2 linked regions of the Azoarcus sp. KH32C genome follow. The protein of the gene in region 1 interacts with the protein of each later gene in a pairwise test. Links are inferred from orthologs where the notes say so. Each region holds a gene or a part of one and is shown in the gene's direction. Other genes may lie near its edges.

Evidence for each region.
Region 2: the proteins of secB (region 1) and secA interact in binary tests that used the Escherichia coli proteins (3 or more experiments, as listed by UniProt). The link is inferred for Azoarcus sp. KH32C from one-to-one orthologs.

Annotation. Positions count from the first base shown.
Region 1 is NC_020516.1:1,090,539-1,104,755, reverse strand. Bases 11,381-14,217 are described here. They hold secB (protein-export chaperone SecB), read left to right. Parts: upstream 11,381-12,482; coding sequence 12,483-12,953; downstream 12,954-14,217. Other genes in these bases: AZKH_RS04930 (NAD(P)H-dependent glycerol-3-phosphate dehydrogenase), read left to right, coding at 13,392-14,217; AZKH_RS04935 (SH3 domain-containing protein), read left to right, coding at 12,958-13,404; grxC (glutaredoxin 3), read left to right, coding at 12,169-12,432; AZKH_RS04950 (rhodanese-like domain-containing protein), read left to right, coding at 11,750-12,166; AZKH_RS04955 (helix-turn-helix transcriptional regulator), read left to right, coding at 11,382-11,711. Outside these bases: AZKH_RS05010 (TRAP transporter substrate-binding protein), read left to right, coding at 1-569; AZKH_RS05005 (TRAP transporter large permease subunit), read right to left, coding at 720-2,459; AZKH_RS05000 (TRAP transporter small permease subunit), read right to left, coding at 2,452-3,048; AZKH_RS04995 (histidine phosphatase family protein), read left to right, coding at 3,260-3,898; glyA (serine hydroxymethyltransferase), read left to right, coding at 3,976-5,226; transcriptional regulator NrdR, read left to right, coding at 5,329-5,838; bifunctional diaminohydroxyphosphoribosylaminopyrimidine deaminase/5-amino-6-(5-phosphoribosylamino)uracil reductase RibD, read left to right, coding at 5,819-6,913; AZKH_RS04975 (molybdopterin-synthase adenylyltransferase MoeB), read right to left, coding at 6,941-7,696; AZKH_RS04970 (hypothetical protein), read right to left, coding at 7,710-8,159; AZKH_RS04965 (S41 family peptidase), read right to left, coding at 8,183-9,562; AZKH_RS04960 (murein hydrolase activator EnvC), read right to left, coding at 9,607-11,109. UniProt on the Escherichia coli protein: One of the proteins required for the normal export of some preproteins out of the cell cytoplasm. It is a molecular chaperone that binds to a subset of precursor proteins, maintaining them in a translocation-competent state.
Region 2 is NC_020516.1:4,114,609-4,129,295, reverse strand. Bases 273-3,579 are described here. They hold secA (preprotein translocase subunit SecA), read left to right. Parts: upstream 273-655; coding sequence 656-3,379; downstream 3,380-3,579. Other genes in these bases: AZKH_RS18415 (HDOD domain-containing protein), read left to right, coding at 3,467-3,579; AZKH_RS18425 (DUF721 domain-containing protein), read right to left, coding at 273-481. Also shown: AZKH_RS18430 (hypothetical protein), read left to right, coding at 1-41; more of AZKH_RS18425, read right to left, coding at 38-272; more of AZKH_RS18415, read left to right, coding at 3,580-5,011; bifunctional glutamate N-acetyltransferase/amino-acid acetyltransferase ArgJ, read left to right, coding at 5,111-6,349; AZKH_RS18405 (sensor domain-containing diguanylate cyclase), read right to left, coding at 6,395-7,891; AZKH_RS18400 (chemotaxis response regulator protein-glutamate methylesterase), read right to left, coding at 8,066-9,163; AZKH_RS18395 (protein-glutamate O-methyltransferase CheR), read right to left, coding at 9,174-9,980; AZKH_RS18390 (chemotaxis protein CheD), read right to left, coding at 9,990-10,553; AZKH_RS18385 (chemotaxis protein CheW), read right to left, coding at 10,597-11,163; AZKH_RS18380 (methyl-accepting chemotaxis protein), read right to left, coding at 11,176-12,798; AZKH_RS18375 (chemotaxis protein CheA), read right to left, coding at 12,849-14,687. UniProt on the Escherichia coli protein: Required for protein export, interacts with the SecYEG preprotein conducting channel.

The DNA of each region.
Region 1 (14,217 bases):
TCGGCGGCTTTGCCGGCCAGGTGCTCGCCAAAGTCGGCGTCGTGCCGCAGCAGATTCCCGGCGGCGACATCTACCCCGCGCTCGAAAAGGGCACCATCGACGCCGCCGAATGGGTCGGCCCGTACGACGACCAGAAGCTCGGCTTCAACAAGGTCGCCAAGTACTACTACTACCCGGGCTGGTGGGAAGGCGGTCCGCAACTGAGCGTCTATGTGAACGACAAGCAGTGGGCCAGCCTGCCGAAGGAATATCAGACCATCCTCGAGGATGCCTGCGCCTTCGCCCACACCGAGATGCAGGCACGTTACGACGCGAAGAACCCGACCGCGCTGAAGCAACTCGTCGGCTCCGGCACCCAGCTGCGCCCCTTCCCGAACGACGTCATGGCCGCCTGCTACAAGGCCGCCAACGAACTCTACGAGGAAACCGCGGCGAAGAACCCGAAGTTCAAGAAGATTTACGACGCGTTCAAGAAATTCCGGGACGACCAGCTGCAGTGGTTCGCAGTGGCCGAAAACCGCTTCGACAACTTCATGCAGGCCGCACGCGCCGCCACGGCGAAGAAGTAAGCCTTCGCGGCCCCTGACAATCCCTGCGTCGCCCACAAGGCACGCAGGGATTTTTTTATGGCTCAGAACCTTCCAGGCTTCCGGGGGACAGGAGCCGAAAAAAAGCCCGCGACCAGTGCGGGCTTCTTGTCGCGTCGAACCAGATGCAGCCTACTTCTGCTGCTCCTTTAACGCCTTCTCGAGCGCCTTCGTGGCGTCATCCTCGCCAGCAGGCGGCGCCTCACCTCCCTTCGCACCTTCGCCGCCGTCGATGATCACCGGCTCCTCGGGCATGGACGAATCCGCGGGCACCTCGATCTGGATGTCCTCGACGTTAACCTTCACCTCCTCGCCAAGGCCCATCGTGACCAGCTTCGGGAACAGGATCACCAGCGCCACCATGATGACCTGGATCAGCACGAAAGGCACGGCCCCCCAGTAGATCTGCATCGTCGTGATCGGCGCCGTCAGTTTGCCCGTGACCTTGTCCAGGAACTCCCGTGCCGGCGCAACACTGCGCAGGTAGAACAGCGCAAAGCCGAACGGCGGGTGCATGAAGGACGTCTGCATGTTCACGCCCAGCAGCACGCCGAACCAGATCAGATCGATCCCGAGCTTTTCCGCGACCGGCCCGAGCAGCGGCACGACGATGAAGGACAGCTCGAAGAAGTCGAGGAAGAAGGCGAGGAAGAAGATCATGATGTTCACCACGATCAGAAAACCCACCTGCCCACCCGGCAGATTCAGCAACAGCTCCTCGACCCAGCGATGGCCATCGACGCCATAGAAGGTCAGGCTGAATACCCGTGCACCGACTAGGATGAACACGACGAAGGACGTCAGCTTCAACGTCGAGTTCATCGCCTGTTCCATCAGATTCCGCGACAACTTGCCCCGCGAGACCGCCATGATCAGCGCGCCGGTCGCCCCCATCGCACCGCCTTCGGTCGGCGTCGCGATGCCGAGGAAGATCGTGCCCAACACCAGGAAGATCAACGCGAGCGGCGGGATCAGCACGAACGTGACGCGCTCCGCAAGCCGTGACAGCAGGCCGAGTTTGAGCACCTTGTTGGCCACGGCGGCGACGAAGGCCACGCCAATGCCCACCAGCATGCACACCACGATCAACTCGTCGGTCGGCGTGTCGTCCGGACGGGTCCGAGCAAACGCCACTGCCGCAATCACCGACAGAATCGTAAGCACCAGCAAGGACGCGCCACCGCCCTTGCCATTCGGCTCGCGAAAGATACGTGCCTCAGGCGGCAGCGCTGGCGCCCGCGTCGGGCGGAAGATGGTGACGAGGATCACGAAGCCGACATACAGCCCGGTCAACACGAAACCCGGAATGAACGCCCCCTTGTACATGTCACCGACGGAGCGCCCAAGCTGGTCGGCCATGATGATCAGCACCAGCGACGGCGGGATGATCTGCGCCAGCGTCCCCGAAGCCGCGATCACACCCGACGCCAGACGCCGGTCGTAGCCGTAGCGCAACATGATGGGCAGCGAGATCAGGCCCATCGAGATCACCGACGCCGCAACGACGCCGGTGGTCGCCGCCAGCAGTGCGCCGACGAAGATCACCGCGAAGGCGAGACCACCGCGAATCGGGCCGAAAAGCTGTCCGATCGTTTCGAGCAGATCCTCGGCCATACCGGATCGCTCAAGTATCAATCCCATGAAGGTGAAGAACGGGATCGCAAGCAAGGTGTCATTGCTCATCACCCCGAAGATCCGTTCCGGCATTGCACGGAACAATTCCGACTGGAGCAAACCCAGTTCGATGCCGACCAGACCGAAGACAATGCCGTTGGCCGCCAGCGCAAAGGCCACCGGATAGCCGAGCAACAGGAAGATGACCATGGCGCCGAAGATGATCGGCGCCATGTTATGGGCGAAAAATTCAAGCATTATTCTTCGCCTCCTGCGCCTTGCGGAGCTCTTCGATCAGATTTTCCTCTGCAGTCGGCAAGTCATGCCGCTCGGTCGGATCCGGGATCAGGCCCTGGAGGACGGCGATGCGCTTGATCAACTCGGAAAGCCCTTGCAGGCCCAGCAGGATAAAGCCGACCGGCACGAGCAGCTTGGCGGGCCACAAGGTCAGGCCACCGGCGTTGGCCGACACCTCGCCCGAGGCGAATGAACGCATGAACCACGGCACCGACAGCCAGACCATCATCCCGCACAACGGCAGCAGGAAGAACAGCGTGCCGAAAATCTCGATCTTGTGCTGCGTGCGCTTCGAAAACCGCCCCGAGAGCACGTCGATGCGCACGTGCTCGTTGTGTCGCAAGGTGTAAGCCGCGCCGAGCAGGAAAACACCGGAAAACAGATACCACTGGATTTCAAGGAATGCGTTCGAACTGACGTTGAACGCCTTGCGAACGACCGCATTGATGGCACTGATCAGGACCGCGATCAGAACCAGCCAGATCGCGCTCCGGCCGATCCGCTCGTTCAGCGCGTCGATCAGATTCGACAGCTTGATTAATGATGACACCCGTCTCCTCCCTTGCAGTCTAGAATTGATGTCTGCGCCCCTGCTGGCTCAGGACGCATTTTCTTAGCGTGAAATTATCCCTGACACCCTGCCGGCGTAAATCAGGGGAAACGCTAGGAGAGCCCCTCCACCGGAGCATTGCCAGCGGCCCTCTACGGCCGCAATGCACGCACAACAATAGCGCATGATCATTCTGCCGGAACAGCACGTCATGAAGACTCGCCTTTGCCTCGTCCGACACGGGGAAACCGCCTGGAACACCGAACAACGCCTGCAAGGCCACCTCGACATCCCCCTGAACCCGACCGGCGAAGCGCAGGCGCTTGCGACCGCCGCCAGCCTCGCGACGGAGCACTTCGCGGCGGTGTATTGCAGCGACCTGCAACGCGCCAAGCAGACCGCCGCGGCGATCGCCCGTCAACGCAAGAGCAGGATCGAATACCAGCCCCACCTGCGCGAACGTCATTACGGCCACTTCCAGGGGCTCACTTACGCCGAAGCCGAAGCCCGTTTCCCCGAGGACTACCGCCGCTTCAAGCAGCGTGACCCGGAATTCACCTTTCCCGGCGGCGGCGAAAGCCTCGCCGGCTTCGCACAACGCATCGCCGACGTCCTCGCCCAGGTAGCCGCCAGGCATCGCGGCGAGCAGGCGCTGATCGTCACCCATGGCGGCGTGCTCGACATCGTGCACCGCCTGGCATCCGGCAAGCCGCTCGACACCCCGCGCGACTTCACGATCCCGAATGCCGCGCTCAACTGGATCGAGTACGACGGATCGCACTGGCAGCTCATCAGCTGGGCCGACCAACGCCACCTCGAAGCCACCCGCGACGAGCTTCCGAACGCCTGACCGACGGCGGATTGGCATGCCGACTGGCGGTGCATGTTAATATTCGCCTTTGAACCCACCCCATCGAGACTGTTTTCATGTTCTCTGCGCAAGACACCCTCGCCAAGGTCGATCCCGAAGTTTCGGCCGCCATTCAAGCTGAAAATCGCCGTCAGGAAGATCACATCGAACTGATCGCGTCGGAAAACTACGTTTCCCACGCCGTGATGGAAGCGCAGGGTTCGCAGCTCACCAACAAGTACGCCGAAGGCTATCCCGGCAAGCGCTACTACGGCGGCTGCGAGCATGTCGACGTCGTCGAGCAGATCGCCATCGACCGCCTGAAGAAACTCTTCGGTGCCGACGCCGCGAATGTGCAGCCGAACTCCGGCTCGCAGGCCAACCAGGCCGTGCTGATGGCCTTCGCCAAGCCCGGCGACACGATCATGGGCATGAGCCTCGCCGAAGGCGGTCACCTGACCCACGGCATGCCGCTCAACATGTCCGGCAAGTGGTTCAACGTCGTCGCCTACGGCCTGAACGACAAGGAAGAGATCGACTACGAGCAGATGGAGCGCCTCGCGCGCGAGCACAAGCCGCGCATCATCATCGCCGGCGCTTCCGCTTACTCGCTGCGCATCGACTTCGAACGCTTCGCGAAGATCGCGAAGGAAATCGGCGCGATTTTCTGGGTCGACATGGCCCACTACGCCGGCCTGATCGCCGCGGGCTACTACCCGAACCCCGTGCCGCATGCCGACGTCGTCACCTCGACCACGCACAAGACGCTGCGCGGCCCCCGCGGCGGCATCATCCTGATGAAGGCCGAGCACGAGAAGGCCATCAACTCGGCGATCTTCCCGGGCCTGCAAGGCGGCCCGCTGATGCACGTCATCGCCGGCAAGGCCGTGGCGTTCAAGGAAGCCGCAACGCCGCAGTTCCGCAACTACCAGGAACAGGTCATCGCCAACGCCCGCGTCATGGCGCGCGTGCTTGGCGAAGAGCGCGGCCTGCGCATCATCTCCGGCCGCACCGAAAGCCACGTGTTCCTTGTCGACCTGCGTTCGAAGAACATCACCGGCAAGGCCGCTGAAGCCGTGCTCGGCGCTGCCCACATCACCGTCAACAAGAACTCGATCCCGAAGGACCCGGAAAAGCCCTTCGTCACCTCCGGCATCCGCATCGGCTCGCCGGCGATGACCACCCGCGGCTTCACCGAGATCGAAGCCGAGCAGATCGCACACCTGATCGCCGACGTGCTCGACGCGCCTGACGACGCAGCGGTTCTCGAACGCGTTCGTGGCAAAGTTGCCGAGCTGTGCGCGCGTCACCCCGTCTACGGCAAGTAAGTGACAGCCAGCCACATTTCGATGGCTGAAGACCGGGGCGTGCCGACCAAGAGCGGCACGCCCCGCTTTCTTTCCGCGTGAGTTCGACAGGGCCTCGCGACCATGAAATGCCCCTTCTGCGGCGACCCGAACACCCAGGTCACCGACACCCGTGAGAACGAGGACGGCGAAGTCGTCCGCCGCCGCCGCCGCTGCGCGAAGTGCGACAAGCGCTTCACGACCTACGAGCGCATCGACCTGAAGATGCCGCACATCATCAAGCGCAACGGCATCCGCACCGAATTCGATCATGCGAAGCTCTCGAGCAGCATGAAGCTCGCCCTGCGCAAGCGCCCCGTGTCGCTCGACGCGCTCGAAGCCTCGATCGACCGCATCGAGGCAAAGCTGCTGTCGATGGGCGAGACCGAAGTGCCCAGCGAAAAAATCGGCGAACTCGTGATGCGCGAACTCAAGCGGCTCGACAAGGTCGCCTACATCCGCTTTGCGTCGGTCTATCGCAACTTCGCCGATGTCGACGAATTCTCCGAAGTCATCCGCGAAGTGAAATCGCGGCCGAAGCGCCGCGGGACCGACTCCACTCCGAATTCCGAGAATGACCTTTTCGGCAACTGATCACCGCGCCATGGCGCGCGCCCTCGAACTCGCAGCGCTCGGCCTCGACACCACCAGCCCCAATCCACGTGTCGGCTGCGTATTGATGCGCGACGGCCAAGTCGTCGGCGAAGGCTGGCACCGGCGCGCCGGCGAAGCGCACGCCGAGATCGAGGCCCTGCGCATGGCAGGCGAGGCCGCACGCGGCGCGACCGCCTACGTCACGCTCGAACCCTGTGCCCATCACGGCCGCACGCCGCCCTGCGCGGACGCCCTCATCGCCGCGGGCGTCGCCTCGGTCGTGGCGGCGATGGAAGACCCGAATCCACTGGTCGCCGGTGGAGGCCTCGAGCGCCTGCGCGCGGCGGGCATTCCCGCGACGGCGGGCCTGATGGCCGACGACGCCCGCGAGCTCAATATCGGCTTCGTGTCCCGCATGACGCGCGGTCGGCCGTGGCTGCGGCTCAAGGCCGCCGGCACGCTAGACGGCAAGACGGCGCTGAACAATGGCGTCAGCCAATGGATCACCGGCGAGGCTGCCCGCCGCGACGGCCATCGCTGGCGCGCACGCGCCTGCGCGATCCTGACGGGCATCGGCACGGTGCGCGAAGACGATCCGCAACTCACGGTCCGCGCGATCCCCTGTGAGCGCCAGCCCGCGCGGGTGCTCGTCGACGCGCGGCTCGAAGTCCCGCTGTCGGCAAAGATCCTGCAAGGCGGCACGACGCTGATCGCCGCCGCCACCGGCGACAAGGCGAAGATCGCCGAGCTGGCTGCGCGGGGCGTCGAGGTCGTGATGCTGCCGAACCCGCAGGGCAAGGTCGATTTGCCGGCCCTGATGTCGGAACTTGGCCGCAGGGGCTTCAACGAGGTCCACGCCGAGGCCGGTTTCAGGCTCAATGGCTCGCTGCTGCGCGAAGGCTGCGTCGACGAACTGCTGCTCTATCTCGCGCCGATGCTGGTTGGCGATACCGCACAAGGCCTGTTCAATCTCACCGAACTGACCCGCCTCGACCAGGCCGTCCGGCTCGACATCCGCGACTTGCGTCGCATCGGCGAAGACCTGCGACTCGTCGCGCGCCCGCGCCGAACCTGACGATTCCGACTCAGTTCAGCTCAGTTGTCAGTTGTCGCGAGTGCCGCACACGGCGCAGCCCGGATCGCGCCCGAGCGTCACACTGCGCCATTCCATCGCCAGACCGTCGAGCAGCAACAGACGCCCATCCAGGGTCGTTCCGCATCCCACCAGCAACTTCAACGCTTCGGCAGCCTGGGTGGCGCCGATGATGCCGGTCAGCGGCGCGAAGACGCCCATGACGGCGCAGCGGATCTCCTCGACGTCCAGCCCCTCGGGGAACAGGCAGTGATAACAGGGACTGTCCGCCTGACGCAGGTCGAATACCGAGACCTGACCGTCGAAACGGATCGCCGCACCGGAAACCAGTGGTTTGCGGAAGCGGACGCAAGCGCGATTGATCGCATGGCGGGTCGCGAAATTGTCCGAGCAATCGAGCACGACGTCGGCGGCGGCCACTTGCGCCTCCAGCGCCTCGGCTTCGAGACGCTGCGCGAGCGTCTCCACGCGCGTCTGCGGATTGAGCCGTAGCAGCGTATCCCGCCCGGACTCGACCTTCGGCCGACCGACGCCTTCGGCGCTGTGCAGGATCTGGCGCTGCAGGTTCGTCAGATCCACCGTATCGCCGTCACACAGCACGAGTGTGCCCACACCGGCCGCAGCCAAGTACATCGCCGCGGGAGAGCCTAACCCGCCCGCTCCGACGATCAGCACCCGCCCCGCAAGAATGGCTTCCTGCCCCTCCACGCCGATTTCCGGGAGGAGGATGTGGCGGCTGTAGCGCAGCAATTGATCGTCATTCATCAGGGGATAGGCTTCACTTGTAATCGCGGATTTCGGGTGGGGTGTCGTCGTGATCGCCGTGCAGGTGATGGTCGTACGCCTGGATATAGACCTCGTTCGACTTCTTGATCAGGCGCTCCGGCGATTCGAGATTATGGCGCTGCGTTTCCTCGCAGAAGTACACGACTGCACGCACCAGCTTGGCGTACAGCGTATTCTCGAGGTGGAAGCCGGCGTCGGAAAGCGCGTTCTCCAGCGTCTCGAGCGAATAGTCGAGTATGGAATATGAAACGCGCAGGACGTGAGGCCTTGATGTGCGCTCGACCTGCAACTCCCTCAGGATGCCGAGCGACACGATCGCCCGCTCGAGCTGCCCGGGCGGCCGGGGCGCGAAGCGAATCTCGCGTTCCTTGCGCAACCCGGCTGCGGCGACGGGGTGGTCATGATGTCTGCCGGCCAGCCTGTATGCTGTTTCGCGCCGCATCACGACCTCCCCTTGTCACCTCATTATTTTTTATTCTGGACGATCTGCAGTCCCTTGAGAAGGTTGAGGGCCTGGCCGAGTTGGTAATCGTCCTTGCCCGCAAATTCGAACCGGTGCGGCGACGAGGCCTCGTCATCGGTCGGCTGCTGCTTGGAAGCATCCGCCCCGCCCTTCGCCTTGCCGGCTTCGGGATCCTTGTCGTTGCCCAGATGGCCGTCGAGATCGGCTTCACGCAAGCGACGCGAGGAACCGTTGGCGGTTTCTTCGACGACGATATCGGGTTCGATGCCCTTGGCCTGGATCGAACGGCCGCTCGGCGTGTAGTAGCGCGCCGTCGTCAGCTTGATCGCCGTGCTGTTGTTGAGCGGCAGGATCGTCTGCACCGAGCCCTTGCCGAAGGTCTGCGTACCCATCACGACGGCACGATGATGATCCTGGAGCGCGCCGGCGACGATTTCCGATGCCGATGCGCTGCCGCCATTGACCAGCACCACCATCGGCACCTTGCGTGCGTCGGCCGGCAGGTTCTTCAGGAAGTCCTCACGCGTCCCGCGGAGGTAGTCTTCGGCCGAAGCGCGGTATTCACGCTTGGCATCCTCGGTCCGCCCGTCGGTCGATACGACGAGGGTGCTCGGAGGCAGGAAGGCCGCCGCGACGCCCACCGCACCGTGCAGCAGGCCGCCCGGGTCATTGCGCAGATCCAGCACCAACGCCTTCAGGTCACCGCCCTTCGACAGCTTGCCGAGCTGCTCGACGACCGCCTGCGCCGTGTTCTCCTGGAACTGGGCCACGCGGAGGTAACCATAGCCCGGCTCGATGACCTTGGACTTGACGCTCTGGACCTTGATCACCTCGCGCGTGAGCTTCACGATGATCGGCTTCTGCTCGCCCTTGCGCGCGATCGTCAGCGTGATGTCGGTCTTGGGCTTGCCGCGCATGCGCTTGACGGCGTCATTGAGATTCATGCCCTTGACCGGCGTCTCGTCGAGCTTGACGATCAGGTCGCCCGCCTTGACGCCCGCGCGAAAGGCCGGGGTGTCCTCGATCGGCGAGATCACCTTGACGAAGCCGTCTTCCATGCCGACTTCGATGCCCAGCCCGCCGAACTCGCCGTGCGTGCCGACCTGCAATTCCTTGTAGGCCTCGGCATCGAGATAAGCCGAATGCGGGTCGAGGCCGCTCAGCATGCCGCTGATGGCATGGTTGATCAGGCTCTTGTCCTCGACCGGCTCGACATATCCCTGCTTGATCGCATTGAAGACATCGGCGAACGCGCGCAATTCCTCCACCGGCAACTGCGCCTGCGACACGCGGTCCGCGTTGGCGGAGAAATTGAGGCTGATCAGGACACCGGCGAACACGCCGGTCATGATCAACCCTACCTTTTGAAGCTTGTTGCGCATGAGCACTCCATCGAGGAAATTTCGCCCGGCCCGCGCCGGAAAGTTCAGTTGAGCTGCACCCACTTCAGAGGATCGAGCGGCTGCCCCCGGTAACGGACTTCAAAGTATAAACCCGATTGCCCGTCGCTTCCGCTGGCGCCGACGCGCGCGATCGTCTCGCCCCCGGCAATGTTGTCGCCTACCACTTTCAACAAGGCGTCATTATTGCCGTAGATCGTCAGATAGTCGCCGCCGTGATCGAGAATGATGAGATTGCCATAACCGCGCAGCCAATCGGAGAAGACCACTTCCCCCGAGGCAACCGCGCGCACCTCGGCGCCCGCCGCCGCGCGAATGAACACTCCGCGCCACGCCGTTCCTCCTTCCGCTCTTGGAGCACCAAATCGCCCCACGAGTTCTCCACGCGCAGGAAACTTCATGCGCCCGCGCAACTGGGCAAAACTGACGCCCGAAGGGGTCGGACCGGCGGCCTGCCGAACCTCGCCGACGACCGCTTCACGCGGCGCCGTCGCACGCACCTCCTCGCGGCGGGATGCGGCATCGGTCCGCGCGGACTCGACTTTCGCCGTTTCGGGCTTCGCCGCCTCCACCTTCGGGGCTTCGGACCTGACGGGCTCGGCTTTCGGAGGCTCGACCTTCGCCACTTCCGTGCGGCTCGCCCGCAACGCAGCACGCCTCGCCGCTTCCGCCCTGGCCGCCTCGACTCGAGCAGCCTCAGCCTTTGCCGCCTCCAGCCGTGCCGCTTCGGCACGCGCGGCCCTCGCCGCCGCAGCAGCAGCGGCCACGCGTGCGGCCTCGCGCTCCGCCGCACGCTTCGCCAGCACCGCGACGAGCTGACCAAGCCGCTCCTGATCCTGGCGCAATCCCTGCACTTCGGTACGCTGGCTGCGCAACTGGTCTGCCAGCCCGGCGACCGCGCGACGCCGCTTCTCCTTGACGGCCTCGAGTTCGTCGCGGCGGGCACGCTGCTCCGTCTCCAGCGTCGCAAGGCGGTCGCGACGCGCGGCAATCGTCTCCCCGAGCTGGGCCTTCGAACGCAGATCGGCACGCAGCGTGTCGATCAGTTCGAGATGTGCCTTGCCGAGCTGTTCGAGATAGTAGGCATCACGGGCGAGCTGATTCGGATCGCCGGTCGACAGGAAAGGCGCCACGCTCCCGGCTCCGCCGCGCACATAGTGGCGCCGCAGCCACTCCGCGAGCTCCTTCTGCCGACCGTTGACGCGCTGCTCGACCACCAACCGGTCGGCTTCGAGCTGCGCGAGCGCCTTTTCCGCCGCGGCCCGCTCGTCGCCGAGCTGCTGCAGGTCGCGTTGCATGCGCGACACCGCGCGCTCCGCCTCCGCGAGCTCGCCGGCCGCACTGGAGCGGGATTCCTCGGTATCGGCGATTTCCTTTTGAAGATCACGGATACGGCGGCGAACCTCCTCGAGGTCGGAACGCTTCTGCTCGACGTCGCCGCTTTCGGCACCGTGGGCGACTGCACCCGACAACAGGACGGCAGCCGCGAGGGCGTGCAAGCCCTTGTAAAAGCGGAAACGAATCTTCATCGCCTGGGCAGCACTCGAGCCTTGATCTTCCCTCGCCCGCCCCCCATTTGATGGAGATCCAGAGCGGCCGGACCGGAAAACAGTCTTTCCCGGCTCCAGGGGGAGTCGCCGGAACAACGCAGAACGATTCTGTGCATGAGTGCTCAAGGGAGGAAGCATGGATTGGGATGGGGGCAGACCATCCCGGCCCCGACGCACAAAGGCGCCGAAGGCACGCTTTAACGCGCCGCGGTATTTTATACTACTCACTTGATCCGCACTTCCCGCCCGCCGTGGATAACAACGCCATCATCGATCTCATCGACAAGCACGAACACATCGAGACCGCGGCACGCGCATTGAAGGCCATCGCACACCCCTTGCGCCTGAAGATCCTGTGCGTTCTCGGCGACAGCGAAGTGTGCGTACAGGATATCGTCGAAGCCGTCGGGACCTCCCAGAGCAACATCTCGCAACACCTGGCGATCCTTCGCGACAAGGGCGTACTGCAAACTCGCAAGGATGCAAACCGGGTTTTCTACCGCGTCTGCGACCAGCGGACGCTGCAGCTGATCGTGCTGATGCGCGAGGTCTTCTGCGGCGTGCCGGCGAGCAAGACCTGAACCCGGACTCAACACCGCAACATCAACGGAGCATTCAATTGGAATTTTTGCAGCAGAACTGGTATTGGGCTGCACTCGCGGTCGCTAGCGGCGGCTGGCTGCTCTTCGACGTCGCCCGCAACAGTGCCGACAAGTCACAGCTTTCCCCGGTCGAGGCCACCCTGCTGATCAACCGCGAAGACGCGATCGTGGTTGATGTGCGCGAACAGGCGGAGTATGCCAAGGGTCACATTGCCAATTCTCGCCACCTTCCGGCTGGCGAGTTCGAACGCCGCAGCGGCGAACTCGAAAAATTCAGGAATCAACCCATCATCCTGTGCTGCGCGACCGGCACGCGCTCGGCGGCAGCCGCAGGCACGCTGCGCAAAGCCGGCTTCGAGAAGGTCTTCAATCTGCGCGGCGGCCTGATGGAATGGGAAAAGGCCGGCCAGCCAGTCAGCCGCAAGAGGAAATAAGCATGACTGCCAAGGTCCGCATGTACGCGACCGCTGTTTGCCCGTACTGCGTGCGCGCCGAACAGCTGCTGCGCCGCAAGGGCGTCGCCGAGATCGAGAAGATCCGCGTGGATCTGGATCCGGCACGTCGTGACGAAATGATGAGCATCACCGGTCGCCGCACCGTTCCGCAGATCTTCATCGGCGAGACCCACGTCGGCGGCTGCGACGATCTCTACGAGCTCGACCACCAGGGCCGGCTCGACGAATTGCTGCAATCGTCCTGACGCCCCCCCCGATCCACCTTCGAACCCTCACCACATCACCAGGCCACAACATGTCCGATAACACCCAGGCAGCACAACCCGTCTTCTCGATCGAAAAGATCTACGTCAAGGATCTGTCGCTGGAAGTCCCCAATGCGCCGCGCATCTTCCTCGAACGCGAGAATCCCCAGATCAACGTCCAGTTGCGCAGCGAAGCCGCTGGCGTCGACGACGGCGTCTACGAAGTGACCTTGACGGTCACGGTTTCGGCCAAGCTCGCCGAAGACCGCACCGTGTTCCTGGTCGAAGTGGCCCAGGCCGGCATCTTCCAGATCCGCAACATCCCGGAAAGCGACCTCGAACCGGTCACGATGATCGGTTGCCCGAACATCCTGTTCCCCTATGCCCGCGAAGCGATCTCGGACGCCGTCACCCGTGCCGGCTTCCAGCCCGTGGTGCTCGCTCCGGTCAACTTCGAGGCCCTCTACCAGGCGCAGCAGCAAGCCCCGGCACGTGAAGCGGGCGAACTGCCGATCCAATAAGATCATGCGGAAGAGCGTTCGCGCCCTGGCCGCGGCGGCGGTCCTCCTCGTGCCCGCCACCGCGGCTTTCGCCATCGACTACCGCTCGGTTGCCGAACCGTCGGTGCTGTTCGATGCTCCGTCGGACAAGGGCAAGCGTTTATTCATCATCGCGGCCGGCACCCCGGTCGAGGTGATCGTCAGCCTCGACAAATGGGTCAAGGTGCGCGACGCCGGCGGATCGATCAACTGGATCGAACGCCGCGCGCTGTCCGACAAGCGCACCGTCATGGTCACGAGCCAGAAGGGGACGGTGCGCCAGCGCGCCGCCCTCGACGCGCCGGTCGCCTTCGAGGCGGCGAAGGACGTCGTGCTTGACGTGACCGGCAATCCCGCCGATGGCTGGCTGCCGGTTCGTCACAAGGACGGGGCGGCCGGGTTCATCCGTATCACCGAGGTATGGGGGCTTTGAACCCGAAGCGCATTGCGGTCTTCGGTGCCGGAGCCTGGGGGACAGCGCTGGCCATCGCCTTCAGCCCGCGCCATCAGGTCACGCTATGGGGACGCGACGCCGGGCATATCACCAGCCTGACCGAGCGCCGCAGCAACGACCGTTACCTGCCCGACGTACCGCTGCCGCATTCCCTGGCCGTCACCAGCGATTTTGAGGCGACGGCGCGCGGCGCCGACCTGCACCTCGTCGTCACGCCGCTGGCGGGCTTGCGGAGCACGGTCGCGGAGCTGCGCCGCGTCCAGCCGGATACTCCCTTGATCTGGGCCTGCAAGGGGCTTGAGGCCGGAACGGGGATGCTACCGCACGAAATCGTCGCCGACGAACTCGGTGACGACAGCCGTTGTGGCGTGCTGACCGGACCGAGCTTCGCCGCGGAAGTCGCGCGCGGCATGCCGACTGCTGTCACGCTGGCAGCGCGGGAGCTCGACTTCGCCACCGCCTGGGTCCAGGCGCTGCATCAGCCGCGTCTGCGCATCTACGCCAACGGCGACGTCGTCGGGGCGGAAATCGGCGGCGCCATCAAGAACGTCCTCGCGATCGCTGCCGGCGTATCCGACGGCATGGGCTTCGGCCTCAACGCCCGCGCGGCGCTCATCACCCGAGGACTCGCGGAAATCGCGCGCCTTGCGGCCGCACTCGGGGGCCGTGCCGAGACCCTGATGGGGCTTGCGGGCATGGGCGACCTGATCCTCACGTGCACGGGCGACCTGTCGCGCAACCGCCGCGTCGGCCTCGCACTGGCGCACGGCAAGCGGCTGCACGAGATCCTCG
Region 2 (14,687 bases), 3.0 Mb from region 1 along the record:
CGCTGTTCGCACTCGAACGGGTCTTCGTGCCCTTCGTCTAGGCCTTTTCGTCGCGGCGGCTGCGTGACACGAGCCGTTCCAGCGCCTCGCGTAGCGGCGAATCGGCGGGCAAGGATGCCGAAAAATCCGTCAGGCTGCGCGCTCCGCTCTCCGACAAGCTGCGGGAGGTGACCCGCCGTGCGGGCTCGGGCGCCTCATTGACCTTCACTTTCACCTGGATGGCCGTTACGGGTACGCCGGTGGCGGCGAATTGCGCGGTCAGCGTCGGGGCCATCTGCTTGAGGCGGGCCGCCACGGCCCCTCCGTCGGCGAGCAGCACCAGCGTGCCACTCTTGAGGTTCGCGACCGAGCAAGCCGCCGCGAGCGCCGGCGGCAGGTGCTGTGCGAGCACGTTCTGAAGGCGCATCAGGCGTGCGGCGTGGTCCTGCAATCGCGCGAGTGAGTCGCCACTGCCGAGGTAGCGGTTGATGAGCTGGGTCATGGGGACAAATCGGGGGTCGGTAAGCGATGGTAGGGGGTGGCGGCAGGCAGAGCAAGCGCGCCATCTCCGCAGTTACGGTGAGCCTGCAATTCTCCCTTGCCTGCACGGCACTCAGGGGCTTGCCCTCGGCATGCTAAACTTCCCGCTTTGCCGAATCGAACCCAAAAATTTCTCATGATTTCCGGCCTGCTCAAGAAAATCTTCGGTAGTCGCAACGACCGCCTTGTCCGTCAGTATTCCCAGACCGTCCGGGCGATCAACGCGCTCGAGCCGGAAATTTCAGCCCTGTCGGACGAGGCCCTGCGGGGCAAGACCGCCGAGTTCAAGCAGCGCGTCGCGAACGGCGAGTCCCTCGACAGCCTTCTGCCGGAGGCCTTCGCGGTCGTGCGGGAGGCCGGAAAGCGCGTGCATGGCATGCGCCATTTCGACGTCCAGCTCATCGGCGGCATGGTCCTGCACAACGGCAAGATCGCGGAAATGCGGACCGGCGAGGGCAAGACCCTGGTCGCCACCCTGCCGGCCTACCTGAACGCGCTCGCCGGCAAGGGCGTCCACGTCGTGACGGTCAACGACTACCTGGCCAGCCGCGACGCGGAATGGATGGGGCGCATCTACGGCTTCCTGGGCCTGACCACCGGCTGCAACCTCTCGCGCATGCAGCATGACGAGAAGCAGGCTGCTTACGCTGCCGACATCACCTACGGTACGAACAACGAGTTCGGTTTCGACTACCTGCGCGACAACATGGTCTATTCGACCAGCGAACGGGTTCAGCGCGCGCTCAACTACGCCATCGTCGACGAAGTGGACTCGATCCTCATCGACGAGGCGCGTACCCCGCTGATCATCTCCGGCCAGGCTGAAGATCACACCGAGCTCTACCTGAAGCTGAACCAGGTTGCGCCGATGCTGACGCTGCAGGAAGGCGAGGGCGACAACGTCACCAAGCCCGGCGACTACACGGTCGATCTCAAGGCGCGTCAGGTGTTGCTGACCGAGCAGGGGCATGAGAACTCCGAGCAGATCCTGACCCGCATGGGCCTGCTCGCCGAAGGAACGAGCCTGTACGATCCGGGCAACATCCTGCTGGTCCATCACCTCTACGCGGCGCTGCGCGCGCATGCGCTGTTCTTCAAGGATCAGCACTACGTCGTGCAGGATAACGAAGTCGTCATCGTCGACGAATTCACCGGCCGTCTGATGGCCGGCCGCCGCTGGTCCGACGGTCTGCACCAGGCGGTCGAAGCGAAGGAAGGCGTGCGCATCCAGGCCGAGAACCAGACGCTCGCCTCGATCACCTTCCAGAATTACTTCCGCATGTACGGCAAGCTCTCCGGCATGACGGGTACCGCCGATACCGAAGCCTACGAGTTCCACCAGATCTACGGTCTGGAAACCGTCGTCATCCCGACCAACCGTCCGATGCAGCGCAGGGACGAGAACGACAAGGTCTATCGCACGGCGAAGGAAAAGTGGGATGCCGTGATCGCCGACATCCGCGCTTGCGTCGAGCGCGGCCAGCCGGTGCTGGTCGGCACCACCTCGATCGAGATCAACGAGTTCCTGTCGGCAATGCTTCAGCAGGCGAAGCTGCCGCACCAGCTGCTCAACGCCAAGCAGCACGATCGTGAAGCTGAAGTCGTCGCGCAGGCAGGACGCCCGGGCGTGATCACGATCGCGACCAACATGGCCGGTCGCGGTACCGACATCGTGCTCGGCGGCAGCATCGAGAAGCAGATCGCAGCGATCCGCGACAACGCCGAGCTCGACGGGGCGACGAAGGAGGCTCGCATCTCCGCGATGCGCACGGAATGGAAAGGGTTGCACGAGAAGGTGCTCGCGGCAGGCGGCCTGCATATCGTCGGCACCGAGCGCCACGAGTCGCGGCGTATCGACAACCAGCTGCGCGGCCGCGCCGGCCGCCAGGGCGACCCCGGGAGCTCGCGCTTCTACCTGTCGCTGGAAGATCCGCTCATGAAGATCTTCGCCGGCGAGCGCCTGAACGCCATCATGGTGCGGCTGAAGATGCCGGAAGGCGAGGCGATCGAGCACGGCATGGTCACGCGGTCGCTCGAGTCCGCGCAGCGCAAGGTCGAGCAGCGCAACTTCGACATCCGCAAGCAGCTGCTCGAATACGACGACGTCGCCAACGACCAGCGCAAGGTGATCTACCAGCAACGCAACGAGCTGCTGGAGAGCGAGGACATCTCCGAAACGATCCAGGCCATGCGCCACGGCGTGCTGCAGGACGCGTTCCGCATCTACGTGCCGGCCGACAGCGTCGAGGACCAGTGGGACATCCCGGGCCTGGAGCTCGCGCTGGCGTCGGAATACCAGCTGCGCGTGCCGGTCGGCGAGTGGCTGAAGGCCGAACCGAGTCTCGACGACGAAAGTATCCTGCAGCGCATCGTCGCGACCGCCGACGAGATGTACGCGGCGAAGGTGGCTCAGGTCGATCTGGATGCCTGGCACAAGTTCGAGCGCGACGTGATGCTGCAGAGCCTGGATACGCATTGGCGGGAGCATCTGGCTGCGCTCGACCACCTGCGCCAGGGCATTCACCTGCGCGGTTATGCGCAGAAAAACCCCAAGCAGGAATACAAGCGCGAATCGTTCGAACTGTTCGAGGGCCTGCTCGATACCGTGAGGGGCGACGTTTCCAAGCTCCTGATGACGGTCCAGGTGCGCGCCGAGTCCCAGCTCGATACGATGGAAGAGCCGGCGCTGGACAACGTGCAGTACCACCACGCTGACTACGACGAAGCGCTGGGAGCTGCCGCGGCGGTGGCTGCCGATGTCGGCGTGAGCGTACAGGCCGGGCCGAAGGTGGGCCGCAACGATCCCTGCCCCTGCGGGTCGGGGAAGAAGTACAAGCATTGCCACGGTAAACTGAATTGATGGGGATGGGACGGGCAGGTATCGGCAATGAATGGGTGAGCCTGCGGCAGCCAGTCGCGGGCGAGCCGGGACGGGTACGTCCGCATCATGGCTGGTCCGTCTGAGCCGCAGGGGCGTCGCCCGGCGTCGCCCGCCCTCTTTCCCGAACTCGAGCTCGGGGTCCCGGAGACCCCGGGCCCGGCACGCGAGCCGCGCGCGCTGGGCGAGTGGGTGGCTCATATCCGGGACCAGGAGATGCCTGCTCTCGGGGTGACCATCGAACTCATCCATTCGGTCACTGACGACGAAAAATCGACCACCGGCCGCCTCGCACAGGCGATCCTGCAGGACGTCGCAATGACCGCGCGCGTCCTGAAGCTTGCGAACAGCCCGCTGTACAACCCGACCCACCAACCGGTCAGCACGATCAGCCGCGCAATCGTAGTGCTCGGGTTCAACGCCGTAGCCGAGATCGCGGTTGCGATCCGGGTCATCGACGCGCTGCTCGCCGGCGGCATGCGCGATCGGCTGCTGAACGAGATGGCGCGCGGCTTTCACTCGGCAGTTCAGGCGCGCTCGCTGGCTGCGATGCGGCGCGACCCACGCAGCGAGGAAGTGTTCATTGCGGCGCTGTTGTCGCGTGTCGGCGAGATGGCCTTCTGGTGCTTCGGCGGCAAGGCGGCGCAGCGTCTCGATGCGGCGATGCGGGCAGGCGCCCATACGGCGGAAGAGGCGCAGCTGAATGTGCTGGGCTTTCGTTTGCGCCAGTTGTCGCAAAGCCTCGTGAAGGAGTGGAAGCTCGGGCCTTTGCTCCAGTCGGTCCTCGAAGGGAAGAGTCGGATCGGGCCGACAGAGCAGGCCATCTTGTATGGCGAGCGCCTGGCGACCGAGGCGGAAGGCGGCTGGGATTCGCCCGGCACGCGGCGCCTGATCGGCGAGCTCGCAACCTTCGTCGGGACCACGCCGGAAACGATGCGCGAGGAACTCGCAGCCAACAGCGCCGAGGCCAAGCGCATTGCCGCTTATTTCGGCGCTCCTGAGGCTGGCCGACAGATTCCGCAGGCATCCCCCGAAGGCATTCCGCTCGAGGAGGAGGAAGCGGAAGACCCGGCGCAGAGCCTGCTTGAACCCGACCCGCAGCTCCAGCTCAAGATTCTGCGCGAAATTTCCGGGCGTATCGCGGCGCGGGCTGGCCTCAACGAAATCCTGCAACTCGTCCTCGAAGGGATCTACCGCGGCGTCGGCTTCGACCGGGTCCTGTTCGCGCTGCTGTCGCAGAATCGCCAGCAGCTGATCGGGAAGGTGGCATTGGGCAAGGGGGCGGAGGGCCTGAAGCAGCGTTTCATCTTTTCCCTCGACGCAACTCCGGGCGACCTGGTGAACGAGTTCTTTCGCAGTCCGCGCCCGATGCGCTTCGCTCCCGGCAATAATCCGCCCGGGATGAAACTGGATCGGTTGCAGCTCGTCACGAACACCACGCTCGCGTGCGTTGCTCCGATCGTGGTGCAGGGGCGCGCGATCGGCCTGTTCTACGCCGATCGGCTGAATCCCGCGTCTGCGATCGACGACGAAGCCTTCGAGGCGATGCAGCTCTTCGTCCAGCAGGTGTCGCTGGCGGTCGCCGCAGTCGCCACGAAGCGTCCGGGGCAGTAGGCGCGCGCTTCGGACCACCCAGCCCCGATTTGCGTTCTGGAACAATCACCTCACACTGAGCGGCGAATGTCGCCCTTTAACCCCTGATGGAGAAATGCCATGCCCGTTAACCTCTCCACGCCGCAGCCCTCCGAGCTCAAGGCCGTTCCCGGCGTGCGTCTCGGTGTCACCGAAGCGGCTATCCGAAAACTCAATCGGCGCGACCTGACGCTGATCGAAGTGGCGGAGGGGAGCCGCGTGTCGGGCGTGTTCACTCAGAACCGTTTTTGCGCCGCGCCGGTGCAGGTGTGCAAGAAGCATCTGCCGGCCGGCGACATCCGCGCGCTGGTGATCAACACCGGCGTCGCGAATGCCGGCACCGGGGAAGAGGGGCTCGCGAAAGCCAATGCGACCTGCGAAGCGGTTGCCGGCGCGATGGGCATTCGCTCGAACCAGGTCCTGCCATTCTCGACCGGGGTCATTCTCGAGCCGCTGCCTGTGGAACGCATCATTGCGGGTCTGCCCGGTGCGAAGGCGAATCTCCGCGAGGACGGTTGGTTCGAGGCGGCGCACGGCATCATGACGACCGATACGGTTGCGAAGGCCGTGTCGCGCACCGTCGAGATCGGCGGCAAGACCGTCACGCTGACCGGAATCAGCAAGGGCGCGGGCATGATCAAGCCGAACATGGCGACGATGCTCGGCTTCGTGGCCTGCGACGCCGCGGTCTCGCAAGTCCTGCTGGATGCCGTGACACGCGAAGCGGCCGATCTTTCGTTCAACAGCATCACCGTGGACGGCGACACGTCGACCAACGATTCTTTCATCGTGATCGCCACGGGCCGGGCCGGCAATGCCGAGATCGTGGATCCGATCAGTGCCGAGTATCGCGCCTTGCGCGAGGCCGTCGTCGACGTGTCGATCCGGCTTGCGCAGGCGATCGTGCGGGATGGCGAAGGCGCGACCAAATTCATGACCATCGCGATCGAAGGGGGCGCGTCGCGGGAGGAGTGCCGCAAGGTCGGGTACGCGATTGGGCATTCGCCGCTGGTCAAGACCGCCTTCTTCGCGTCGGATCCGAACCTCGGACGCATCCTGGCCGCGATCGGCTATGCAGGCATCGACGACCTCGACGTGGGCCGCTTGCGTGTGTGGCTGGGAACTGCCGACGAGGAGGTGCTCGTGGCCGAAAACGGCGGGCGCGCCGCGAGTTATCGCGAGGAAGCCGGCGCGCGGGTCATGAAGGCCGCAGAAATCACCGTTCGCGTCGATCTGGGCCGCGGGCAGGAGCGCGCGACGATCTGGACCTGCGATTTCTCGTACGACTACGTGAAGATCAACGCCGACTACCGGAGTTGATGCTTCACTGGCAGCGCCGGGCAAGCTCGCCTTTGCTTGGCGCGGTCAGCCGCAGACGCGGTTGCGGCCAGCGTTCTTGGCTTCCCGCAATGCTGTGTCGGCGCGCGCGATGATCGTCTCGAAGGCCTCGTCGGGGGCTGCGAGGGTCGCGATCCCGATCGAGACGGTCAGCTTCAGCGGTGGCGTGCCATCGAGTGCGAGTTCGGTGGCGGCCACCGTGTGCCGGACACGTTCGGCCACCTCGCGAGCGTGGGTCACGTCGGTTTCAGGCAGTACAGCGACGAATTCGCCCCCGCTCCAGCGGCCGAGCAGGTCGACTTCCCGCAGGGCGTGGCGGACCCGGGCGGCGAACTGGTGCAGCGCCTTGTCCCCTGCATAGTGCCCAAGCGTGTCGTTGATGGACTTGAAGTGGTCGATGTCCAAGACGAGCAGCGACAGTGGCTTTCCGTATCGCCGCGCGCGCGCCAGTTCGAGTTCGGCGGTTTCCAGGAGCGCACGCCGGTTCATCAATTCGCTGACGAAATCGGTGTGGGCCAGGCGCCGGATTTCTTGACTGGCGTGCGCGAGGCGTCGGCGGGTGCGATGTGCGACGAGGGCAAGACCCGTCGTCATCGCGGCGAACAGCGCAATCGCCCCCGCGGTGACGGTGGCCCACGTCCTCCAACTCCGCAGATACTCCTCTTCCGCCCGGCCGACCGTCAGGTAGAGGGGATAGCCGGCGACTTTCCTGAACGAGGTCAGCCTTTCGATACGATCGAGCGGTGTGGACGCGCGGAAGGTTCCGGCATCGGCGCCGGTCTTGAGCAGGTTGGTGAAGGGTTTCGCCACCATCGATTGGCCAACGACGTCGTCTCCGTTGTCCGGATCGGGGTAGCGGGCGATGATGCCGAGGTCCGCGCCGCGCAATGTGATAGCTCCGCCCTCCGGGACGGCGATCTGCGCGAGGGTCTGGGTCAGATTCTCGACGGGGACCGAAACGAAGGCCATGCCGGCGAAGCTTCCATCGGGATTCTTCGCCCCGCGCGCCAGCATCACCTGCCATCGCTGGTCGATGCGCGTACGCTGGGGACGCGAAATGACGAGGCCGTCCTGCTCCTGCGCCGCCAGGCTGCGGAACTGCGTACGGTCCGAGAGATTGATGCGTGCGCCAGCCGGAACGTCGCTGCCGTATCGGATCGTACCCGCAGAGTCGGTCACTCTCACGCCTTCGGCTTCGGGAAGACGGGCCGCCTGTACGGCGATGAACTGGTTGAGGCGCACCGCGTCGACCCCGCCGCTCGCGAGTTGGCGGTGATATTCGTCGATCACGGTGCCCAGCATAATGTCGCAGGAGCGAACGATCGCAGCAAGCTCTCTTTCGAGAGCCAGGGCATCGTTACGGGTCGCCTGCACCGCGCGCTCTTCGACCTGGGCGCATTCGTCGATCAGTATCCCTCCGACGACGATGGCGATGATCAGCTCGATGAGGATGATGCCGGTAAGCAGCCATGATGAGCGTGCGGATTGCCTGGCTTGACGAAAGCTTCGGATGCGTGTCGGCATTCTCCTCATCCGGCTTACCAGAAAATTCGCTTGCCCGGCCTCGTATGCCTCGTTCGTGCCTGTCGGGGGCATTGCGTCCGATGGGCACAATGCGGAGCGGTCATCGCCATCCGCCCTGGACTGTTGCCCGGCGGTGAGCGGAAGGTGGTCGTCGTTGATATCCATGTTGCGTCTTCAGTGCGTGCCGTCGCTACTGAAACCGACCAAGGCGGAGGGAATGCAGTCAAGGGGCAGCACGGATTCGGCGGCCCCGAGACGAATCGCCTCCTTCGGCATGCCGAATACCACCGACGAGGCTTCGTCCTGCGCGATGGTTGCAGCGCCGGCGCGTCGCATCTCCGACAGACCCCGGGCGCCGTCGTCGCCCATGCCCGTCATGATGACTCCGAGCGCATTGGGGCCGGCAGACTGGGCGACCGACCGGAACAACACATCGACCGACGGTTTGTGGCGATTCACGGGCGGGCCGTCGAGGATGTCCACATGGTATTGGGTTCCGCAGCGCTTGAGCATCATGTGACGCCCGCCGGGTGCGATCAGGGCCTGTCCAGGCACGACGCGGTCGTTGTGGCGCGCTTCACGGACGCTGACCATGCAAAGCTCGTCCAGGCGTTCAGCAAACATCGCGGTGAATCGCTCCGGCATGTGTTGGACGATGACGATGCCGGCGATGTTGGCAGGTAAGCGTGTCAGCACCGCTTCCAGTGCTTGCGTGCCGCCGGTCGAAGTGCCGAGCGCAATGATCTTGTCGGTGGTTCGTGATGGCACGGCAGCCGTCTGCGCGGGGATGACGGCGTCAGCGCTGAACTTCGGCTCGAGGGATGCAAGGGCGGGCTTCAACAGGCGCGGATTGGCGCGGGCAGCAGCACGAATTTCGGCAATGATGTCATCGGCCGCCTTGATGATGAAATCCTTCAGACCGGATCGCGGTTTGGCCATGATGGAAAGCGCGCCTGCGTCCAGCGCTTGCATGGCGGCCGGATGGTCATGTTCGACCAGGGACGAATAAACGATGATTGGCGTTGGACGCTCCGACATGAGCCTGCGCAGGAAACCCAGGCCGTCGGCGCGTGGCGTATCGATGTCGAGGATGATGACGTCGGGCCAGCGCCGTCGTAGTTTGTCCATCGCGAACTGGGGCGACGATGCGGTGGCGATCAACTCCACATCGCCCGCGCGCGCGATCATTTCGGCAAGTCCCTGACGCACGACGGCGGACTGGTCAATGACCATGACCTGAATCGCAGCAGGCGGGCGGGCGGACGGGCTCATGTTGCGTGAATCAGACGGGATTCTGATAGACCGTCGGGCGGACGGCCCTGAGCCGGTCGGTCACGCCATTGAGCGATTCCGAATGCCCGACGATGAAATAGCCTCCGTTCTTCAGGTTCGGAATCATGTTGTTGACGACCTTGCGCTTGGTTTCGGTGTCGAAATAGATCATTACGTTGCGCAGGAAGATGACATCGAAGTCGCCAATCCCCTCGATTGGCATTGTCAGATTCACCTGCGCAAAGCGTACGCGTTTTCTCAGGTCGGGGGCAACGAGCAGCTTCCCGTTCTGGGATCGTACACCCTTGAGACAATACTTCTGCAAGAATTCCTTGGGAATACCGTTGGTACGTTCCAGCGGGTAGAGCCCCGCCTGCGCGCGGGCAAGGACGGTCTGGGAGATGTCGGACGCAAAGACTTCCCAATTGCCGTCCGGCATGGCATCTGCAAGCACCATCGCCATCGAGTAGGGTTCTTCGCCGCTCGAGCAGGCACCACTCCAGATGCGGAATGTATTCGCGGTGCGCCGCGCCGGGATGATCTGGCTGCGCAGGTAGTCGAAATGCTGCGGTTCGCGGAAGAAGTAGGTTTCGTTCGTCGTCAGCAGGTCGACAAAGGTCTGGACCTCCTCGGGGGGCTGCCGCGACGACAGCAGGCGGTAGTACTCGGAGAAGGTGGAGAATCCGTAATGGTTGAGGCGTTTGCTCAGGCGGCCGACGAGGAGCACCTTCTTCGCGTCCGTGAGATTGATGCCGGCGAGCCTGTAGATGAGTCGCTGGAAGAGTGCAAACTCCTGGTCTGTGATCTTGGCGTCCATTGGGGCCGTTCAGAAAAGTTCGATGTCGGTCTTGCGCGGCTTTGCCAGTGCCTTTTCGTAGCGTTCTTCGGCGCTGATCAGTCTGCTTGAGATTTCCTCACCGCGCTTGCAGTAGGCATCGCCGGTGCTGGGATCAAGAATAACTTTGCGGGACCAGTGTCCAAGAAAATCTGATGCCACAAGCGGAATATGTTCACGTCCCAGCCACTGGCACGCGAATTCGACGTTTTGCTGGCCGATACGTGAATGTGTTAGGCCGGGAACGACGGCGCCGCCGCCGAAGGCCTTGGCCTGCAGGCGGGTGCGCCGTGCTCCACATGCGATCATGCCATTGAGGAGTGCCTCCATTGCGAAGTCGCCGCAAAGCAGGGTGTCGATGTCTGGCCGGGTATGCTGTCGTCCACGATATGGCAGCATGAAATGATTCATGCCGCCGAGGTGAAGCGCTGGGTCCCAAAGGCATACGGCTACGCAAGAGCCCAGCAGCGTTGCAATCGGGCAGCCCGACTCGACAGCCCAGGCGCCAGGACCGATCGTGTGCGCAATGCGCTCGAGTTCGCGTGGATCATGCATGATCATGCTCCGTGGCGAACGAGTGCATATAGGAGCCGAAATCTCAACTTCCCGGGCGGTGCGCGAGTCCGTCGCCGGTACTCGCAACAGTTGCCAGCGTGGCAATTTCATCGACCGACAGCACCCGGTCGATGTTGAGCAGGATGACGAACCGGCCGGCAACCTTGCCCATGCCCTGAATGAAATCGGCCCGGATCCGCGCGCCGAAGGATGGGGGCGGTTCGATCTCGTCGGCCGGGATTTCCAGGACCTCCGACACGGCGTCGACCATGATGCCGACGTCGTGGCTCAGGTCGCCGTCCTGCACCTCGACAATGACGATGCAGGTGCGTTTGCCCGGCTGGCTGGGCTGGCCCGCAAAGCGTGCCGTAAGGTCGATGACCGGTACCACCGCCCCGCGCAGATTGATCACGCCTCGGATGAAGGTCGGCATCATCGGGATTTCGGTGAGGTTCCCGAACTCGATGATCTCCTTCACGTGCAGGATGCCGACCGCGAACATCTCGCCGCCAAGCAGGAAGGTCAGGTATTGCGCGTTCTCCGGTGTCGCGGCGGTGACGAGCTGGCGCGACTTGTCGGTGACGGTACTCGCTTGAACGATCGTGTTCACCGTCCGTCTCCCTTAGAAACGTTCGAAATCGCTGTCGGCCGCGGCGGCGGCGAACGCGGGCCGCACGGGCGCCACTCCGGCCGGACGGCGAACCGGCACACTGACCACCGGCCGTTGGGTGCCAGGTTGTGCCGGTCCCTCGAGATGGAAGAAGCGCATCAGCTGCTGCAACTGCTCGGCCTGACCGCCCATTTCCTCGGCGGTCGCGGCAAGTTCTTCGGACGCGGAGGCATTTTGCTGCGTGGTCTGGTTCAGTTGTCCCATCGCCCCGTTGATCTGGCTGACGCCGGACGATTGTTCGCGGCTTGCGGCAGCGATTTCTTGCACGAGGTCGGAAGTCTTCTGGATCGACGGCACCATTTCGGTGAGCAGGGACCCGGCGCGTTCCGCGAGTTTGACGGAGTTCTTCGCCACGTCGCCGATTTCCTGTGCGGCAACCTGACTGCGTTCGGCAAGCTTGCGCACTTCGGCGGCGACGACGGCAAAGCCCTTGCCGTGCTCGCCCGCGCGGGCTGCTTCGATGGCGGCATTGAGCGCGAGCAGATTGGTCTGATAGGCGATGTCGTCGATGATGCCGATCTTTTCCGCGATGGACTTCATCGCCTCGACCGTCTGGCCTACTGCCTGGCCACCCTCGTCGGCTTCCGTGGACGCCTTCGACGCGATTCCGTCGGTGACCTTGGCGTTCTCGGTGTTCTGTGCGATCGAGGCCGTCATCTGCTCCATGCTTGACGTGGTTTCCTCGACCGAGGCGGCCTGCTCGGACGAGGATTGCGACAGCGATTGTGCGGTCGCCGAAACCTGAGCCGACGCGTTCGACAGGTTGTCGGCTGCGTTGCGCACTTCGCCGATGATCTGCGCGAGCTTCGTCACCATCGCCCGCATCGCGCCCATCAGCTTGCCGACTTCGTCGGACGACTGGACGTCGATCTTCACCGTCAGGTCGCCGTTGGCCAGTGCATTGGCGGCGGCCACGGCTTGGTTGACCGGGGCCGTGATGCTTACTGTGACCCACCAGGCGAAACCGGCGGCGAGCACGATGGCGGCCAGCGCCAGTATCAGCACCAGCGTCTGCGTCTGGTTGGCAACGTGGTCGGCGTCCTTGCCGGCTTCGGTCATCAGATCTTCCTGGAAGTCGGTCAGCTTGGAGATCGAGGCAAGGTACTCGAGTTGGTTCTTGCGCATGCTGCCCATCAGCAGGTCGATTGCGTCCTGGCGCTTGCCGCCGGCGATCAGTTCCTGCAGCTTCGCGAGATCTGCACGATACGGTTTGCGGGCTTCGGTCATCGCCGCCAGCAGCTTCTTGCCGGCCTCGGACGTGATCTTCTTTTCGAGTTTGTCGATGTTCTCGCTGATAACTTTGCTGGCTTCGGCGAGGCGCTCCTGCTCCTTCTGGATCTCTTCGGCCTTGTTAAGCAGCAACATGTTTCGCGTGCTGCGGGCGGTAAGGTTTACTTGCTCGACGATGTTGTTGGCCCAGACGGTTTTCGGAAACTTGTCGTTGACCATGTTTTCGATTTCGCTGTTGATCTGGCCGACCCGTAGGTAGGCGAGCGCCGAAATGATCACCAGCAAGGTGATGACGAAGCCGAAGCCGATGCCGAGGCGTGCGCCGATACGCAGGTTCTTGAACATTTTGGGTGACTCCTGATGACTGAGCGAAAGTTGTCTTTGTGTTATTCGAATTAGTGAGCGGTTGCGAGCTCGCGACGTTGTGAGCTTGCAAGGAGTCTTTCTTCCTGACCGGTAACGAGGCCGACCAGTGCGGGCACATCGAGGATCAGCGCGACATCGCCCGAGCCCAGGATCGTCGTGCCGCCGATGCCGCGCAGATGCTGGAACAACACCCCCAGCGGCTTGATCACGGTCTGGAACTCGCCGAGCAGCATGTCGACGACGAGCCCTGCCTTGTGGCCGGCGTACTGGACGATGACGACGTTCTGTCGGAGCGGCGGTGGTCCGGGGACGTCGAACATTTCGCGCAGGCGTACGAAGGGCAGGACCTCGCCACGCAAATACAGGTAATCGCGCTGCGGCGGCGGATCGGTGAGCTCGATGCATTCGACGACGGAGTCGAGCGGCACGACGTACGCGGCCTTGCCGACGGCGGTGAGGAAGCCGTCGATGATGGCCAGCGTCAGCGGCAGGCGGATGACGAAGGTCGAGCCCTGGCCTTCGACGGTGTGTACCTCGACCGTTCCGCGCAGGGCCTGGATGTTGCGGCGTACGACGTCCATGCCAACTCCGCGGCCGGAAATATTGGTGATCTTGTCGGCGGTCGAGAAGCCGGCCTCGAAGATCAGGTTCATGATCTCGTCGTCGCTCAGGGCCGCGGCCTCGTCGATCAACCCTTTCTCGATTGCCTTGCACCGGATCTTCTCGCGCGGCAGTCCGCCGCCGTCATCCGTGACTTCGATGACGACTGAGCCGGAGTCGTGATATGCGTTGAGGCCGACGCGGCCCTTCTCCGGCTTTCCTTGCGCGCGACGAACCGCAGCCGGTTCGATGCCGTGGTCGAGCGCATTGCGGACGAGATGCATCAGCGGATCGCCGAGCTTCTCGACCACGGACTTGTCGAGCTCGGTTTCGGCGCCGGTGATGACGAGCTCGATGTCCTTGTCCATCTCGCGCGATGCGTCGCGCACCACACGGTTGAAACGGTTGAAGGTCTCCCCGATCTGCACCATGCGCAGCTGCAATGCCGCGTCGCGAATGTTCTCGACGAGTCGGGACAGCACCGATGTGCTTTCCATCAGGTCGGCCCTTGCGCTCTTCTGGGCGAGCAGGTTGGCGCTGGCCCCGGCGATCACCAGTTCGCCGACGAGGTCGATCAACTGGTCGAGCTTGTCGGCCTGGACGCGCACCATGCGCGCCTCCATCGCCTTCTTTTCGCTGACGGTTGCCTGTTTCGAGGCAGCAGCTTCGACAACCTCGCGGTGCACAACGTGCTGTTCCACGAGAACTTCACCGATCGGTAGTAGCTGGTGGGCCTCGGGCTCGTCGGCCTCGACGCCCTCGGGTTGCGTCTTCTGGAGATCCAGGCCCGCGTCAAGTTCGGCCTGGGTCAGTGCCCCGCAGCGCACCAGCATTTCGCCGAGGCGCATCGAGTCCTCGGGCAGCTCGTTGATGAGGGCGATGTAGTCCTGAATCTTGGACTGCGGCGGCAGGATGCGCAGTTGGCAATCGTCGCGGACGAATTCGAAGACGCGCTCGATCTCTGCCTTCGAAGCGCGTGTCTGCAGGCGGATTTCGAAGCCCAGGTAGCAGCTTTCTGGATCCATCGCCGCCGCGGCCGGTATCGCGTCGCTGATCGTCTCGATCGACAGGATCTCGCCGAGTGTCGCCAGGTAACGCAGATATGACAGCGGATCCATGCCGTTCTTCAGCACGTACGGGGCGAATCGTACCGAGAGGTGCCAACCGTCGGTGGTGACCACGCCGCCGCCGCTCGTCAGCACTTCCGGTTGTTGTTCCACCGGGACACCGCCTCCGGACGACGCGGTATCCGGGGCGAGGTGGGCAGT